Regions from separate parts of the Chryseobacterium phocaeense genome, predicted to be linked through region 1. Evidence: riboswitches for the same ligand, from Rfam matches in the RefSeq annotation. Region 1 holds a riboswitch; each other region holds the start of a gene.
What was found. A riboswitch is a leader RNA that binds a small molecule or an ion and turns the genes downstream of it on or off. The one in region 1 is predicted to bind cobalamin.
Positions count from the first base shown of each region.

Region 1 (3,146 bases):
CAAAAGTTCCGAGAACACTTCCCAGAAATTTAAATCTGTTCCACTGATAAGTAGTGGCAAAAGCCAGCAGTGAAGTATACCGGGTAGGAAAAGAAAAATCCCTCAGACTGGCATTCAGGTTATTGTACTGAAAGTCAAAACTTGCACTTACATCCCAATTCTGATTAATTGAATACATATTGGATGATGAAAAATACAGTTCTCTCTGAATGTAGGTATTATCGATGGGAAGAACAGTAGTCGCAACATTCACCGTGTCTAAAAACCGGGAATAATCATAGGCAAACTTAGCTTTGATCTGCGTTTCAAATTTTGGAAACAGCTTTTTCCTAAAACCGGCCTGTACAAAATAGTTTTCATCCAGCATCTGCTGTCCTTTCGGTCCAAAATCATTGTTGACCACTGCGGTAGGAATTCCCCTGTCGGAAATATAGCCATACCCTCTTACATTCCAGCTTCCTTCATTGAGCGTTCCGTTAAAAGCCGTTTCAAAACGCTTAGCCCGTATGTAGGAATCATATCTTCTGGCAATCGTATCGTTGGCAATTGATCCGTCAGAATTTTTCTTTTCGTATTTATATTTATACAATCCGTCACTTTGTAAAAATTCTGAACTGAAACTGGCGGAAACCTTCTCTGAAATCTTCTGTTCCACCCGGAACGAAGGATTAAATAAACTGATAGAACCCAATTTCAGCCTGACCGTTACGTTTGTTTTCTGATTTCCTTTAAAATAGGGAGTCTTAGGCTGAAGATAAATGGAGCCGGAAGACCCGAAATCTCTCGCCGGCTGAAAAATTTCGCTTTTCTGGCCGTTATACAGCGAGATCGCCTCAATATCATCCAGCGAAAATTTCCCGAGATCCACCACTCCGTTTTGGGCATTCCCAAGTTGAATACCATCATAGAATACGCCTACATGCTGGCTTCCCATACTCCGGATATTCACCGTTTTCAGTCCCCCCATGCCGCCGTAATCTTTGATCTGAACTCCCGAAAAATAGCGTAATGCATCTGCTACCGACTGGCTGTTCAGCCTTTCCAGCTGCTCCCCCGAAAGAATCTGGGCCGGAAGAATTTCTTTAAAATCTTTTTTGTAAATCTGAATAGGAAGAATAGTTTTCTCCCTGATGGTATCTCCGGATTGTGAATATATCATCTGGGAGGCTATCACAAACAAAATGATAACTCCTTTCTGAAACCGTGAAACTGTAAATTTTCCGACCATTAGCTCATTTGGAATAATGATGCCGCTAATGGATATAGATATAAGGTAGCAAAGACAAAGCACAGCTGATACTGCACAAAGTTATTGTTGTCCTAAGCTTTATTCCACGAAAGCATCAAACGTTCATCCTCCGGCAGGTCTTCTGACTTACTCCGTTTTTGAAATCCTTCCCATTAAAAAACAGTGGATATACTCTTCAAAAACTTTGATGTGGAGCTTACAGCAGCGGGTCTGTTCCGGATTTTCACCGGATTCCCTTTTAAGTGCTTTTTACAGCGCACCAGATTTCGGCAAAGATAGAAAATTATTGACAGATGCAATACACGACATAATAAATTAATTCTCAACACTATGAAAAGAGCAGATTTGTTGAGTGATGTATTAAAACCGGTGGCATCGGAAACCTCAGCCACCGGTTTTTAGAAATTATAATTAAGAGTATAATATTTCTACTAATAATGACATTAAATAACCCATACTTGGTCGCTGAGGTTACTATCTGGTGGCTTCAGGAACCGAAGCCACCATTAATCAAATTCCAAAATTGATAAAAACACTGAATCTTGATCTGGCTTCAATGTCTCCTCCCGCCAGATTGGAATAAGCAGGCAGCATCACCTCCCCGCCGAGACTGAATTTCTTATAGGAAGTTTCAAAACCGAGTTTTCCGTATAAAGCGCTTCCTGCCGTGTTGGGTAAAGCTTCATCAAATTGTTTATTCTTATCGTAAACTTCGCCTTGAAGCCCGGCCTTGGCAGAAAAAATTGTTTTTTCATTTCCGGCAATCTGATAAAACCCCATGGCTGCATAATTCCATTGGTTTCCGAAACGGTAATGCTTTTTATTGACTGTTTTAACCGTATAATCCGTATTGACCAGCAAAGCCAGCTTATTCTTTTGAAATTTATAGTTTAGAGCTGCCTGATAATCCCAACTTCCCGTCCCAAGCTGAAAACTTGGATTGACCCCGGAAATTCCCTTTTCATCAAACTTTCCAAGAGGAACTTTAACACCCAGACCACCATTTAACTGGTGAAAATTATCTTTAGAATTCATCAGCCGGTAAATACCCATTACATTCAGATCTCCGATACCACTGATACTGATATCCCCCTGCATAGTTTTCTTTTCATGAAAATGGAACGGCAGACTGGCATATACACTCAGGTTTTTGGTCACCGGAATTTTCCCCCAAACCTGCAGGGTATTGAAGTACTGGTCCTGGGTAAGGTCTTTTACAAACATATTTTCCTTTGCTCTGTAGTGCTGGGCAAAATATTTGATGCCGATAAACTGTGGGTTCAACAGTGATTCAAAACCTGAGGAGCCGTTTCCGGCAGCGCATCCGCAGGCATCACAGTCATCCCAAACAACCCTGTTGATGTGATTCGTAAAATCAATACTGTCATTGATGGGTTTAGCCTGGAACATTAAGGATAAGACCAGACTGAATATAAGTGTTATTTTGTTCATGGTGATTTTCATTCTGCAAATTTTGGATTGGAAATAAAGTTCTTGTCAGACAGGGTTTTCAGGAAGGCTATAATAAACTGCTTTTCCTGAGTATTCATCGCAATCCCGATGTGCCCGTTCTTTTTGAGCTGCGGATCAAGATTGGGATTATCCTCAACATTATCTGAATAGAAATTAAGGACTGTTTCCAGCGTATAGAACCTTCCGTCATGCATATAAGGTTTTGTGTATTCCACATTTCTCAGGCTTGGAACCCGGAACTTCATCCAGTCATTCTGATCCAGCGTTACCCGGTGACGTCCGGCATCCTTGAACTGTTCATTGTAATACATTCCCGTGTTTCTGAAGCTTTCATCGGTAAATAATTCTCCGCTGTGGCAGGACGCGCATTTTTGCTGAAACAGCATCATTCCCTGAGACTCTTCAGCGGTTAAAACTTCTTTCC
Region 1 covers NZ_LT827014.1:901,961-905,106, reverse strand. Annotated here, with positions in the region: gene B7E04_RS05540 (TonB-dependent receptor plug domain-containing protein) at 1-1,159, opposite strand, end outside; cobalamin riboswitch at 1,344-1,528, opposite strand; gene B7E04_RS05535 (transporter) at 1,760-2,701, opposite strand; gene B7E04_RS05530 (cytochrome-c peroxidase) at 2,710-3,146, opposite strand, start outside.

Region 2 (3,146 bases), on a different contig from region 1:
GAAATCATCGGCCACCACTCAGGACAAACGTATGAGTGGGTAGAAAAGTCTTCAGACAGAGATTACTGGATGACTTCTGAAGAAGCGAAAGGCTACGGAATGGTAGACGAAGTTTTACAGAGATCTACAGAGAAAAAATAATTTCCTTTGAGAATATTGAAAAACGCACCGGTTTCGGTGCGTTTTTTTAGTTTTATTTAACCACAAAAGAGGCAAAAGGTTTTTAACACTTTAGTTATTTTGAAGTTGAAAATTTTGAAAATAGAAGAACACTTAGTTCTATGAAAATCAAATATTTTCATATGACAAAAATTCGTCGGATCAAAATTCCCATCCCTTGGAGGGGTGGCGAAAATTCGAAGAATTTTTGACGGGGTGGTTTTCTATTTCTTAATAACTTTATGGACCGTAGTTGCCTTTGATGTTTTAATTTCTACTAAATAAACCCCGTCTTTCAAGACTTGAATATTCATCTTTGCATTGGTTCCTGTTAATATTTTTTGTCCTGAAGTAGCATAAATATTCACTTCCTTAATTTTTTCAGCAGTTTCGATCCGGATAAAATCACTCGCAGGATTAGGATAAATTCTGAATTCCTTTTTACTGATTTCAGAAACCCCTAAGACCGTACTTGAAGCCTCTTTCGGTGTAAATGGTATCCTCTGTCCAAACCCAAGACCCAGCCAGTCATTATTACTAAGTTGAATCTGAGACAAATCGGTTTGCCCTCTCCAGCTTGAAAGGTCTTTTCCTTTGAATAGTTTCCAGGTATTGCTTCCGGAAGCTGTTCCGGTAAAATTATTCAGAGACAGCGTACTGATCTGGTTGTTATTTGATGTAAAATTAAAGTAAGAAACCTGAGTCTGGATCAGCTGAAGAGCCTGTTCCGCCGTTAAGTTTCCGTTGTATTTAATTCCAAAAACAAAAGAATGAGCTTCCCCTGCAGCGTTATTAGTCCCGAAATCGATAACCACAAGACTTGTATTGCTTCCGGTACCAATCCAGTTGGTGATTTGAGAAGAACTGTACCATGCAGAATGGTATGCGGCTACAGGAGCCGAAGGATGGGAAAGTGCCGGTGTAGTAGGTGTAAATCCGTAACCGTAAGAAATTCCGTACCATTTGCCATCTACCAGCGGATCATTATTAACGCCATTGTTCAGCTGCATATTTTCAGCTGTTGGTCCGGACCAGGTAGACCAGTAATCATCCAGACTGGGTGTGTGGTGGTTGTAATTCAGGCTGTAAAGAAATCCTGAGGGAACTTCCGCTTCCATTTTCGGTTCTGCTGCATCAATAGCATTGATGAGGTCTTCCATGGTAAGGTTATCCGCATCATAACGATAGCCCCATGCATACGAAGTGGGATGGTCACTGTCATTAAAATCAGCGATGAAGAACGCTTTTTTAGAGCCGGTTCCTACCCAGAATTTAATGTCATTCTCTGTAAACTGGGCAGAGAATAGCTGCAGACATAGCAGCAGGAAAAAAAGATAGATCTTTTTCATAATATAATTAAAATAAAGTTTTATTCCCGAAACTTTCCTTCAAAAGATAAGATGATGCTTTTCAGCTCCTTCTTCTCATGAAGTGAATGTCATTAAGGCAGGTCTCCTGGCTTGCTTCTTCAGGTACGCCTTCCCGGATGTTATCCAGTGGCAATAGGTACAGAAAGTGTAAACAGCTTACAGTTGCGGGTACAGCTCAAGCATTGAATTTCTTCTCACTTGATTCCCTTTTAATGAACAGATGTTCAGCCTTAACGGGTGCAAAGATATTAGATAAATTTTTGAATGTGTTTTGTGAATTATGATGTTATTTCTTTATTATATTTACGATAAGGATTAATTTAATTCCTTGGTTTTTAGATTTAATAAAGAATCAGGATGAAGCTTGAAGATATACGGATTAATTCCAATAAATTTCATTGTCATTGCAAACAGCCAGGCGACGAGGTAAGTTCATCAAACTCTTACTGAAAATCTTCGATTTTCTTGCGCCTTAAAGCGGATTCATAATAAAAACCTTGCGACCATTGCGGTTTTCCAACAAAAAACTTAAACAAGCTTGTTGTCTGAAGGTTTTATTGTTAAAATACATTTATCATTAAATTTAAGATCAGTTTATAATCAAGCTATATTTTCGCGGCATAAAAGTAACTATGAAAAAACTGCTGCTGTCAGCTATAGCATTCACAGCTATCATGTCATGTAACGACAACGATCAAGTAGATAACCAGAACCAGGATATCAACTATGCAAAACTTCCCCAGGAGTTTCCTTTTTCCACATTAATGACCCTGAATGGTGTCAATGTAATCAACGGTGGATTCGGTTCCGGAGCTGCTGCACACACTAGCAGGAAAGGGGAATTTTATGTCATTACCGACCGCGGTCCCAATGTAGCGTACCAGAATGGAATAAAAATCCTTGCCCCGGGCTTTACCCCAACCATTATGCATTTCAAAATCAATGCGGAAGGAAATATTGAGGTCATTAAATATATTAAACTTAAAAATCCTTCAGGGCAGCTTATCACAGGACTTCCAAACCCGGCGGGAATGGGAAGTACGGGAGAAATAGCCTACGACTCGTCAGGAAATGTTTTAGGAACAGATAATTATGGATTAGACAGCGAAAGTATTGTAGCTGCCACAGACGGAACATTTTGGGTTTCGGATGAGTATGGGCCACATATTGTTCATTACAGTGCGGAGGGAGTGGAGCTGGAAAGAATCAGCCCGATCGGCGTAAACACAGGAGCAAGAAAATTACCCGCTGTTTTTTCCAAAAGAAGACCCAACCGCGGAATGGAAGGCATGTGCATGACACCAGACGGGAAAATGCTTGTAGGAACGATGCAGTCGACAATGTATGTGCCTACAAAAGCGCTGGCAACGAATACAACTTTAACGAGAATCGTTACTTTCGATCTGGCTACCGGACAGACAAAGCAATACTTATATAAACAGGACGGGGGAGCTTCAGATTCTGTGTGTGATATTACCCCAATCAGCAATACTGAATTTCTGGTGATCGAAAGAGACGGAAACTTCGGTTCTTCCGGAGGACTTAAAAAAGTGTATAGAATTAATCTCTCAGGAGCATCCGATGTATCAGGAACGGATTTAACGGCCGTAGACGGAA
Region 2 covers NZ_LT827015.1:713,926-717,071, forward strand. Annotated here, with positions in the region: gene clpP (ATP-dependent Clp endopeptidase proteolytic subunit ClpP) at 1-141, shown strand, start outside; gene B7E04_RS10005 (T9SS type A sorting domain-containing protein) at 384-1,508, opposite strand; cobalamin riboswitch at 1,588-1,777, opposite strand; gene B7E04_RS10010 (esterase-like activity of phytase family protein) at 2,162-3,146, shown strand, end outside.
Region 2: linked by a shared signal. The riboswitch ahead of B7E04_RS10005 (T9SS type A sorting domain-containing protein) and the one ahead of B7E04_RS05540 (TonB-dependent receptor plug domain-containing protein) in region 1 are both predicted to bind cobalamin.

Region 3 (3,146 bases), on a different contig from region 1:
ACTTTATAGGTATTCACCGGAGCCCAGTAGCCGTAAGGGGTCGGAAGCCAGTTGATCATATTTTTAATGTCCATATAATAAGGACTCAATGTAATTTTAAAATCTCCGAAACTGAACTCATGGTTCATATCAACATTGGTAGATGTTTCCGGAAGCAGATCAAGGTTTCCTCCCGGATTCCAGTACAGATCATTAAAAGATGGGAATCTGAAATTTCTGGAAAAATTAATTCCTGTACGATACCATCTTAAAGCATTCCACTTCCCGGAAAAAGAATACAGGAGCGGAGAAGAAATATCCTCTACAAAATCCTTCTTGATTCCCGCTTCAAAACGAAGATCCTTCGTCGCAAAATACCTGATCAGACCCGCCAGGGAACCTACATTTCTGCTGATACTCCCAAGCCCGGACTCATAGCCCTCACCTTTATTCACCTGAAATTCCCCGATGGCATTGATGTTGATTTTCGGCGTAATGAAATAATTGAAATCATTTTTGAAGATATAATTCTTTCCGTCCGCACCGCTCGTTTTTGGCTGATTAAGATCCGAGAAATACTGGAAATTATCCTCCGTATAAGCCGCTTTTAAGCTGTTGGAAAGATTGCTTTTTTGAATATCCCATGCAATCAGGCTCCTTAAAGTCTGTGCATTGTATTTTGTTTTATTACCGTTCGTCTCGAAGACAGGATAATGCTGCGAAGCATCAAACATCTGGTTCTGCCATGAAATGGTCTGATGATCGGCAATTTTATAAGAAGCTCCGATATTCATCGAAGTATTATAATATTTCCCGTTGATATTGTCGAAACCCGTACTTCCTACCACAAATTCCGGAACCTTATAATCATTCTGACTCGTTAAATAACTCCCCGAAACTTTGATGCTGAACCGGTCACTGCTGAATGAAGCCTGTGCAAAATTCGTATACGTATCAAAAGAACCTGCTTCCGAATATAGGGATGCATTAAAGCCCCTGTTGAAATCTAAAATATTGTTTAAATGAATGCTTCCCCCGATCGCTCCGCTTCCGTATACCACACTTCCTCCGCCTGCTTTGATGTCGATCTGGTCATATCCGAAAAGCGGAATATTATTCACATCTCCCTGCCCCAGAAAACTGGAGTTAATATTAATCCCGTTCCATACAAAGGCGGTCTGCTGGGCAGTTGAGCCCCGGAATGACGGAGAAGAAACCGCTCCACGGCCATTTTCCTTAATGTAAATTGAAGACTGAAAACGCAGAAGATCGGAAAGGTTTGTTGAGTTTTTCTCAATATCTTTTGGAGTAATGGTACGTACCGGATGAAAAAGCTTCACCTTGCTCATCTGGTTGTCGAAAATATAAATGGTATCAACTGCCTTCTCCTGTCCCAAAAGAAAGCTGCCGTAAGACGTGCAAAGCAGTAATAAAGATCTTTTTATATCCATACTATTTTACTTTTCCTCCGAAAGTAATGCGTTTTTAGTTAGTATTCTGGCAGGTCTCCTGGCTTTCGCTTTCTGTGCCTTCCCGGATGAACAGTGGCTTTGTACAGAAATTTTTATTGCGATTTACAGTTGCGGGGACAGCTTGGGAGTTTCACCCAATTCCCTATTATTTCCAATACACTGGAAACCAAAATTTTTGCAAAGATAACTTTTTAAATGTATTGCACAAAAAGGCTAAAAAGCAAAAGGGCTAAAAGGCAAATTTGCAAATAGGTGAATATGTTAAACTTTGAAGATATAAAACAGACGTAATTTATCAATAAATGATCCCAAGCACGGAAAAAAATATAATTATAAGGAATAAATGTATTTCCTCATACTAACTTTTTAATTTTGCCTTACCAGCCTTACCAGCCTTACCAGCCTTATCAGCCTATTTGCAAATTCGCCCTTTTGCCTTTTCGCCTCTTCTCTACAAAAACGAAGAATCAAAATAAAACGGCAGCAGGTCCTTAATGGAATGCACCTTCACCACTTCATCATTCATACTTGAAAAATAAAGGTCAATATTGTCATTCTGCTTCGTTTCATATTCTATTAAGCTCTGTCTGCAGGCTCCGCAAGGGGGAATCGGAGGGTTTTTCTCATGGAATTCCTTAGGACCGCCCACTACAAAGATTTTTTTCACTTTTACATCAGGGAAATTCGCTGCCACCCAGAAAAGAGTGGTTCTCTCTGCGCACAGTCCCGATGGATAGGCCGCATTCTCCTGGTTGTTCCCGGAATAAATTTCACCGTTTTCCAGCAGAACCGCACATCCCACAAGAAAATTCGAATAAGGAGCGTACGCATTTTCACGGGCCTGCTTTGCACTCTCGAATAATTTTTTCTCTGTATCGTCCAGTTCACTGCTGTTTTTAAAATGCTCGTAACTGATCTGTATGTCTTTTTTCATATATTAGTCAGACTAAAAAAGGGGGGCTAAAATTACTCCTTTTTCTTCAGTTGGACAATGTTTTTTATTTACCCTTTTAAATTGAAATTCAAAAAAATAAAATGCTGTATATCCCAATAAAATTTAGAAATATAGAACTGAAAAACAGATGGGTGATGTCGCCCATGTGTATGTATTCATGCGAAAACGGGTTAGCCAATGATTTTCATTTTGTTCATTATGGAAGCCGGGCTCAGGGGGGAACAGGTCTGATCATGGTGGAAGCTACCGGAGTGGAACCGCGCGGAAGAATTACCAATCACTGCATGGGAATATGGAATGATGAGCAGACTGCAGAACTTCAGAAAATCGTTGATTTTGTCCATTCCCGTTCAGAAAGTAAAATCGGAATTCAGCTGGCTCATGCCGGAAGAAAAGGTTCCACCTGGAACAATCTCCAGATCCCGCTTGAAGAAGGCTGGGAAACCATTGCACCAAGTGCCATTCCGTATCATCCTTCAGAAAGGATTCCCCATGTTCTGACTGCCGATGAAATTAAAGAACAGGTTCAGAATTTTAAAGAAGCAGCCAGAAGAGCAGTAAAAGCAGGCTTTGATCTCATAGAAATTCACGGGGCGCACGGATATCTGATTCACCAGTTTTTATCACCGCTTTCCAATATCAGAACTGATGAGTATGGGGGAAGCTTTGAAAACAGGATCCGGTTCCTGGTCGAAATTGTAGATGCGGTTAATGAAGAATTAAATGGAGATACACCTCTG
Region 3 covers NZ_LT827015.1:2,744,085-2,747,230, reverse strand. Annotated here, with positions in the region: gene B7E04_RS19195 (TonB-dependent receptor plug domain-containing protein) at 1-1,430, opposite strand, end outside; cobalamin riboswitch at 1,462-1,637, opposite strand; gene cdd (cytidine deaminase) at 1,903-2,385, opposite strand; gene namA (NADPH dehydrogenase NamA) at 2,487-3,146, shown strand, end outside.
Region 3: linked by a shared signal. The riboswitch ahead of B7E04_RS19195 (TonB-dependent receptor plug domain-containing protein) and the one ahead of B7E04_RS05540 (TonB-dependent receptor plug domain-containing protein) in region 1 are both predicted to bind cobalamin.

Region 4 (3,146 bases), on a different contig from region 1:
CCACCGTAGAAATCATCATTTCCGAAGCTTCAAAAATTTCGTTCGCATTAAAATCTATCCATGCTCTTATGTAAGCCGTTCCCGGTGTACCTGACCAGCTGGGCTGTACCGAAATCACATTACCTGCCGAGCCGAGACCAAGCTGTATGCGACGGGTTAAGTCCGGACGGAAATCCGTATGGTTTGTTGCACTGGAAGCACTCACCATTGTCGGAAGTCCTCCGGAAGGAATTATGGTAACATTCGATAAATACAGTGCACCGAGCATTGTAGACATGGATTTACAGTAATTGAGATGGGTATAGAAGGATAAAGGAAAGGACACATCGCCGGACGCAGTATCAATTACCTCAAGAATATATCCTGTGCAGGGTGTAAGACTATTAAGATTAACGGAAGTGGTTGCTGCAGGAATATTCATGGTAGTCCAAACCAAAGATGTTGAGGCCCTCCATCTTACTAAATAACCGGTTGCTCCAGGCACAGGATCCCACGTGATATCAGCTGAAGTATAGGTGATATTGGAAACCGTTAGATTGGTTGGAATGGTAAAGGCTGACTCCGTAAAATTGTTTCCTGTTTTATTGGTAGCCTGAAATTGTGCTGTTCCCAAAAAAAGGAGGAACATAAAAAATAGATTTTTGGTCATAGTTTTTGGATTATTAATTTTGACCTAAAAATAATTTAAATCATTTAAATATTGTTCAATTTTATTTGATAAATATTAAATTTTTAATTGATTTTGATAAATTGAAGAGATATTTTAGTGTCCTGGAAAGCACTTTTGGAAGAAATTGATCACTTTAATTAAATACACTGAGATTTTACTAATCAAAAAAACATTTAATTTATATATTTGAGGGATCAAAAAATTCCAAGAAATGATTTCCGTAAACAGAGCATTGTACTTATCCGCTTTCAGTCTTTTTTCCTTAGCATTTGTCAAAGGACAAAATAAAGTTCCTTTCGGTGTTGTAAAAGCGGAGGAAGGCTACGCCAACGTACGTGTCCATAAGGATAACTACAGAAAAATCGTAGATAAGATCAGAATGCGTAAAGGCGATGTATTTGTTTATGTAAAGCCCGCTCCCGGAGAAACGGAATGGATCTGGATCAAATATCCGGAAAAACAGGACGATGAAAAGCCTTTTGTAAGGTATGAAAATCTTGAAAAGGAAGGAATGGTCAATAAAGAACGTATTGCCTTCATTGATCAACTTCCCCAGTTTACTCCTTCTAAATCCAAGAACGGGAAATCCCTTATTTTTACGGATAACAGCAATCCCAAAGTACCGACAGCCCAAAGAACCAAAGTAGTCATTGATATCTATCCGTCCAACGCCAGTTACAGAAAGAAAGAAAAAGATGCAGACGGGAAAATCCTTACGATTGATAAGATAAAACCATGGGGAATTAAGGATGAGCTTCCTGAAGGACTGACAGAAATTAAATCCATCAGGGTTCAGCAGCCGGGAAGAGGATCTGTCTTTGTAAGGGAGGCTATTAAAAATATGTTCCAGCCTACCATGGATTTCAACAATATTGGGGTAACGGCTCTTGACGATAATCATATCTACCTTTATATGATCAATGGTTCCGGTGAAAACAGGTATGTAACGCTTTGGGCCATCAAGGAAGGAAGGGTGATGAGCCAGATCATTTACAATAATCCGGAATAATTGCTGTTTGTTCCTTTAATATTCTTATTTTTGCCTCTGAAAAAGTTTAACGCTAATTCATCACAGAAACCGGTTCTGCTTAACGCAGATTAAAAGGGAACCGTGTGAAAATCACGGACTGTCGCGCAACTGTAAGTAACCAAAGTCTTTATCACAAGTCCACTGTGCAGGGCACGGGAAGGAGATAAAAGATGTTACAAGTCAGGAGACCTGCCTATTTCTTTAAACAAAAAACTTTCGCGATCTGAAGTTTATTGATCTGATGGACTGCTTCAGGAATTCCTATGGTTCCTGTCATTGTTCTGTTATTTTAATATATTTCATTTCGCATTAATTAATAATGAAATATGACTACAGAAGAAAGAATTGCAGCATCCGAAACCAGAATTTTTAAAGCGGTTTTCCCAAATACCACTAACCATTACGATACCCTTTTCGGAGGAACTGCCATGCAGCTGATGGATGAAGTAGCTTTTATCACCGCCACCCGATTTGCAAGAAAAAGAGTGGTAACCGTAAGCAGCGACAAAATAGATTTTAAAAAACCTATTCCGGCCGGAACCATCGTAGAGCTGATCGGAAAGGTTTCCCATGTGGGGAAAACCAGTATGAAGGTGAATGTGGAAATCTATACCGAGGAAATGTACTCTTATGAAAGAGAAAGAGCTATTGTAGGTGATTTCACTTTTGTAGCCATTGACCAGTTCAAGAAGCCGATCAGGATTATGTAATGGTTTCGGGCGGCCTCCGGCCGCCCGAAACCTCACCTATTACGTTCCCTTTGCCCCTAAACGCTTCCTGATGGTACTTACAAACTCTTTTGAAACGCCCAGATAAGAAGCAATATAATATTGCGGGATCCTTTGGGGGATCGTAGGATAAACTTTTATAAATTCCAGATACCGGTCCGAAGCGGATTTCGAAATGGTATCTATCAGACGGTTCTGCAGCGTACGTAGATTTCTCTGGACCAATATTCTGAAAGCCTTTTCAAATTTCGGGATTTCCTGAAGCAATTTTTCTTTTGTTTCAGGATTCAGCATGAAAATTTCCGAGTCTTCCAGCGTTTCGATGTTCAGTTTTGAAGGATGCTGGTCCTGAAATGAAGTGATATCACTGATCCACCAGTCTTCGATCGCAAATAATACCGTTACCTCAGCTCCTTTATCATCCATGCAGTACATACGCAGGCATCCTTTCTGAATATAGCCTTCAAACTTACAGACCTCTCCTTCCTTTAGTAGAATAGTTTTTTTAGGAACTTTTTCATAGGTTAAAAGGTCCGTAAACTTTTTCTTTTCTTCTTCATCCAGATGTACAAACCGGGTAATATTCCTGATGATACTTTCGAACATGGATCAATTATGCTTTCAGGTGAGGGAAAAGACTGTACACTTCATTTTTCAGCAGCCCGCTTCCACCACCGTAATGGTCGATGACTTTTACGTCTTTATCCATCTGTTCACA
Region 4 covers NZ_LT827015.1:2,612,688-2,615,833, forward strand. Annotated here, with positions in the region: gene B7E04_RS18595 (GEVED domain-containing protein) at 1-628, opposite strand, end outside; gene B7E04_RS18600 (hypothetical protein) at 882-1,679, shown strand; cobalamin riboswitch at 1,733-1,911, shown strand; gene B7E04_RS18605 (acyl-CoA thioesterase) at 2,027-2,410, shown strand; gene B7E04_RS18610 (Crp/Fnr family transcriptional regulator) at 2,450-3,034, opposite strand; gene B7E04_RS18615 (hypothetical protein) at 3,042-3,146, opposite strand, start outside.
Region 4: linked by a shared signal. The riboswitch ahead of B7E04_RS18605 (acyl-CoA thioesterase) and the one ahead of B7E04_RS05540 (TonB-dependent receptor plug domain-containing protein) in region 1 are both predicted to bind cobalamin.